One region of the Serratia sp. CoH_122_TC_1 genome, then DNA from elsewhere that is predicted to be linked to it. Evidence: predicted binding sites of a transcription regulator. Region 1 holds the regulator's gene; the other holds the start of a gene.

The links. Region 1 encodes Fur, which represses iron uptake genes when iron is present. Its sites were predicted from a motif close to ATAATAATGAGAACNACTATCAA; they were not measured.
Region 2: a site for Fur is predicted at 1,006-1,028, ahead of feoA (ferrous iron transporter A). Genes of this name have one in related genera too.

What each region holds. Positions count from the first base shown of each region.
Region 1 is NZ_JBXWLA010000015.1:45,495-47,961, reverse strand. Features, by position in the region: gene AC2FC2_RS18760 (glycosyltransferase) at 1-616, shown strand, start outside; gene fur (ferric iron uptake transcriptional regulator) at 823-1,269, opposite strand; gene fldA (flavodoxin FldA) at 1,590-2,129, opposite strand; gene ybfE (LexA regulated protein) at 2,358-2,467, opposite strand, start outside.
Region 2 is NZ_JBXWLA010000013.1:68,755-71,221, forward strand. Features, by position in the region: gene AC2FC2_RS17295 (Tex family protein) at 1-510, shown strand, start outside; gene feoA (ferrous iron transporter A) at 1,159-1,383, shown strand; gene feoB (Fe(2+) transporter permease subunit FeoB) at 1,455-2,467, shown strand, end outside.

The DNA.
Region 1 (2,467 bases):
CCAGGGGGGGGGGGAGGCTGTGCCGCCTGAACCGCGGGGATCGTTGCATTTCATGGCGGGACGGCAGGTGGGTGAAGCGGATAAGACCCGCATGGCAAAGCTGATTTTTAGCACGAGCTACCTGGAATACTGTTCCGTTGGCAATCGTGCTGGGCTGGATCTGGTGTCTTTGCAGCAGGCGCAAAATATCGAACCTTACCTGGATCTGATCACCGTGGCTTACGATCGGCGCGGTGAGTTTGTCGGTTTTTTCAATGCGGCGGCCGTCAGTGAACTGTATGCCATAGACACGGACTACCTTTATCGCGATGAAATGAAACCTCTTGATGAGGCTTACGACAGCTTTGTGCAAAGCCACTGTGTCGCTGACGATTATTTTGTCTGTAGCTTGGCGATTGAGAGCCAATTTCGGGGGCTGGGGTATTTTAACCAAATGTTTGCCTTGATTCAGCTACAGGCGGATCAACGCCAGGCGAAAAACATCGCGCTGTGCGTCTGGCAAAGTAGTGATGCCTGCAAAATGTATTTGAACAAGGGGTTCCGCATTCGTGGTGTGTTTGACCAAGCCAAGGCCATGTTTTTTGATCGGCTGCTCTTTCTTGAATATGCATTGTAACGAGTTTACTCATCCGCGTGTCGGCGGGGGAGTTGACGTTGAAGTGGGTGTAAGTGGGAAGTGAGAAGTACCGTGGAGAAGTGCCGCTGCAATTGTTGTCATTTAGCTATGATCTTTCCCCGGGCCTGTCCGGGGATTTTTTTATCTATTTGCTTCAGGCATAAAAAAACCGCCGTTAAGGCGGTTCTCAATGCCGGTTAAGGACATTATTTTTTGTCGTGCAGAGTGTCGTCTTCACGGCAGTCACCCGTTTCACAGTGGCCGTACAGGTACAGGCTGTGGTTGGTGAGCTTGATGCCGTGTTGTTTGGCGATATCACGCTGACGCACTTCGATAGATTCATCGCTGAATTCGATCACTTTGCCACAATCCAGGCAAATCAGGTGGTCGTGATGATGTTGCTGGGTCAGTTCGAACACGGACTTGCCGCCTTCGAAGTTGTGACGAGTCACAATGCCTGCATCATCAAATTGGTTCAGTACGCGGTAAACCGTAGCCAGGCCAATTTCTTCGCCCATATCTATCAGTTTTTTGTACAGATCTTCCGCACTGACGTGATGGCATTCCGGATTTTGCAGTACTTCCAGGATTTTGAGTCGCGGAAGCGTGACTTTTAAGCCGGCCTTCTTCAATGCGGTGTTGTTGTCAGTCATGCGGATTCAGTCCTGTTACTATGCTAATCAAGTTGAGGCGTTCTCGCCTGTGGCATCGGTCGGCACAAAGTGTTAATTGCGTCTCATTATAGAACCGGTTGGCCTAAATAGAAACCGCCGGTTGTTAACAAAGATATAATTGCACTATTGCATGTTGCACACGCAACGTCTTGATGGATGGGATAAACCGATATCTCAGTCTACCTTGACGATGTGAGAAGTTACAAATGTGTATCTTCTATTGCAGTAATCCGTACTGCCGATGACGGCCCTGCCGGCAACACTATGCACTTTGCAGGGCTTTTGTTCAACCTTTGGCGTTACCCGACGATCTCGGCCAGGCTCAACTCTTCGACGATTTGTTTTACCCAACCTTCGACACGTTCATTGGTCAGTTCTGGCTGGCGATCTTCGTCAATGGCGAGACCGATGAAGTGGCTGTCACTCGCCAAGCCTTTCGACGCTTCGAAGTGGTAACCTTTGGTTGGCCAGTGGCCTACAATGGCGGCGCCACGTGGTTCAATGATGTCGCGGATAGTCCCCATCGCATCACAGAAATATTCTGCATAGTCTTCTTGGTCGCCACAGCCAAACAGCGCAACCAGCTTACCGTTGAAGTCGATCTCTTCCAGCGTTGGGAAGAAGTCATCCCAGTCACACTGGGCTTCGCCGTAGTACCATGTCGGGATACCGAGCAACAGAATATCGAAACCTTCCAGGTCTTCTTTGCTGCTTTTGGCGATGTCGTGAATTTCGCAAACATCGTCGCCAAACTGTTGCTTAAGAATTTTCTGGATCATCTTGGCAATGTTTTCGGTATTGCCAGTGTCGCTGCCAAAGAAAATGCCTACATTAGCCATATCGCGTATAACCTTTAAATTCAATAAATTGCATTACACGATGTTAGCGCTGACCACGATAACACCGATTAAAATGATGCCATAGCAAGGGAAACCCTTACCGGTAATTGCGTATCATGCCAGAAATTTACCCCGGGGTTTTATCACGTTTATGCGATACCGGGTGGAATAAAACGATGTTGATCGGGCGTCATCCTTAACGCCGCGCCGCACGTGCGGCTGCAATGATCAATGTTCTGGCTGGTCGTCTGCCAGTTGCGCCAACAGCATTTGCTCAATAAGCTCGCTGCGACTGATATTACGCTGTTCCGCCAATTTGTTCAGGGCGTCCACCGCAT
Region 2 (2,467 bases), on a different contig from region 1:
AAGTTCGGTGTGCCGACGGTAACCGACATCCTGAAAGAGCTGGAGAAGCCGGGCCGCGACCCGCGTCCTGAATTCAAAACGGCGACCTTTGCCGACGGCGTTGAAACCCTCAATGACCTACAGCCGGGGATGATTCTGGAAGGTTCGGTCACTAACGTCACCAACTTCGGTGCCTTTGTCGATATTGGCGTTCACCAGGATGGCCTGGTGCACATCTCCTCACTGGCGGACAAGTTTGTCGAAGATCCACATACCGTGGTGAAAGCCGGCGACATCGTTAAAGTGAAGGTGATGGACGTTGACCTGCAGCGCAAACGTATCGCGCTGAGCATGCGTCTGGATGAGCAACCGGGCGAAGGGTCTCCGCGCCGGGGCGGCAATACCGCACCGGCCAAAGACAATGCAACCCGTGCACCGGCTAATAAGGCCAAGCCGCGTGGCGGCAACACACCTGCGGGCAACAGCGCAATGGGTGATGCACTGGCGGCAGCATTTGGCAAAAAAGGCTAAAGACGCCGCAAATTTGAACGACCAAAGGTACCAAGGGCGGAGTTAACTCCGCCCTTTCCCGCAAAAATATCCCCCAGCCTTTTTTGACCCGCCTCAATAAAGCTGCAATTTTTTTGATCTTCCCGGCGGAAATAATATTCGGGTGCATTACGCCATAAAAGAGGGGTGAATAGCCATTTGTTAACATCGTTATTAACACCGCGTTCTCATTTCAGTATTTCCCTGCTAAACACAAATGGTTACTGCTCGTATTCAGCCCGAGAAATGTTGCCAAATAAATACGGATTTTGACGCTGTCGGATCAAAGCTGCCGAATCTGTCGCTAATTTTTTCAAAGTAGAAAAAAACGCTGCAATTACGTAACTGATTTAACTCGCCATTCGCATTTGCACCCCACGAAACCGGGTGATAAAAGAGTCCTGCCAGGCAACCCTGAGCGCTAAATGTGATCGCTACAACCTTTGGTTACCAATACCCCTATTTTTTGTATTGAATACGATAATTATTCTCACTATTATTATTTTGCGTGTTCACTGCATAGCCTCATGGATTGAAAACGTCGGTAACCCTGTGTGGTTACTGCGGCATTTCCTTTAGAACGTTCTTTTATCATCACCAGCCCAATAACAAGGGCTCAGAGAAGGTTATATGCATCTTCTGCCTAAACGGTCATATAAGATTGCCGGCTTCGCTACTGACATTGGCCCCGCTTATCGCCAGAAACTTCTCTCACTCGGCATGCTACCGGGGTCGTCATTTGAGGTCGTCCGCGTCGCGCCATTGGGCGACCCGATAGAAATCAAAACTCGCCGCGTCAGCCTGGTGCTGCGTAGAAAGGATCTGGCCTTGATTCTGCTCGACGGCCAATCCTGATCCTGAACCATTTTGCCTTGGCCATGCGCATCGCCTGGCCCCATTTCCATTGACTGATATCACGCTAAATTATGAAAAAACTCACTATTGGCTTAATAGGCAACCCCAACTCCGGTAAGACTACGCTGTTCAACCAGCTTACCGGGGCGCGCCAGCGGGTCGGTAACTGGGCAGGCGTGACGGTAGAGCGTAAAGAGGGCCTGTTCACTACACCACAGTCACAGGTCAAACTGGTTGATCTTCCCGGTACCTACTCTCTGACCACCATCTCGGAACAAACCTCACTCGATGAGCAAATCGCCTGCCACTACATTCTCAGTGGCGACGCCGATTTGCTGATCAACGTGGTCGATGCGTCCAACCTGGAGCGTAACCTGTACCTGACGCTGCAACTGTTGGAACTGGGTATTCCCTGCATTGTCGCGCTGAATATGTTGGATATCGCCCGAAGCCAAAAGATTGAGATTGATATCGCTGCGCTGTCTGCCCGCCTTGGCTGCCCAGTGGTACCGCTGGTGTCCACCAAAGCCGACGGCATTGGTGTGCTCAAGCAAATGATCGACAATCATCAGTTCAACGAATTAAAAGCGCTGGTGAACTACCCGCAGCTCCTGCTAAAAGAAGTGGCAACGCTGACCGATGCCATGCCGCAAACCCTTCCAAACGAGCAACGCCGTTGGTTGGCCCTGCAAATGCTGGAAGGCGATATCTACAGTCATACCTTAGCCGGTCCTGCGGCTGCACTGCTGCCGGCCGCTCGGCAGGCGCTCCAACAGCAACATCAGGAAGACCCGGCACTGGTAATAGCCGATGCGCGTTATCAGTCGATTGCCTCCCTGTGTGACGCGGTCAGCAACTCACAACACGCCATGCCAAACCGCCTGACCGAAGCATTGGACAAGGTGATCCTGAATCGCTGGCTGGGCGTGCCTATCTTCCTGCTGGTGATGTATTTGATGTTCCTGCTGGCGATTAACCTCGGCGGCGCCCTGCAGCCGATTTTCGATATCGGCTCGGCAGCGATCTTTATCCAGGGCATTCAATGGCTGGGTTACACCCTGCATTTCCCTGAATGGCTGACCAT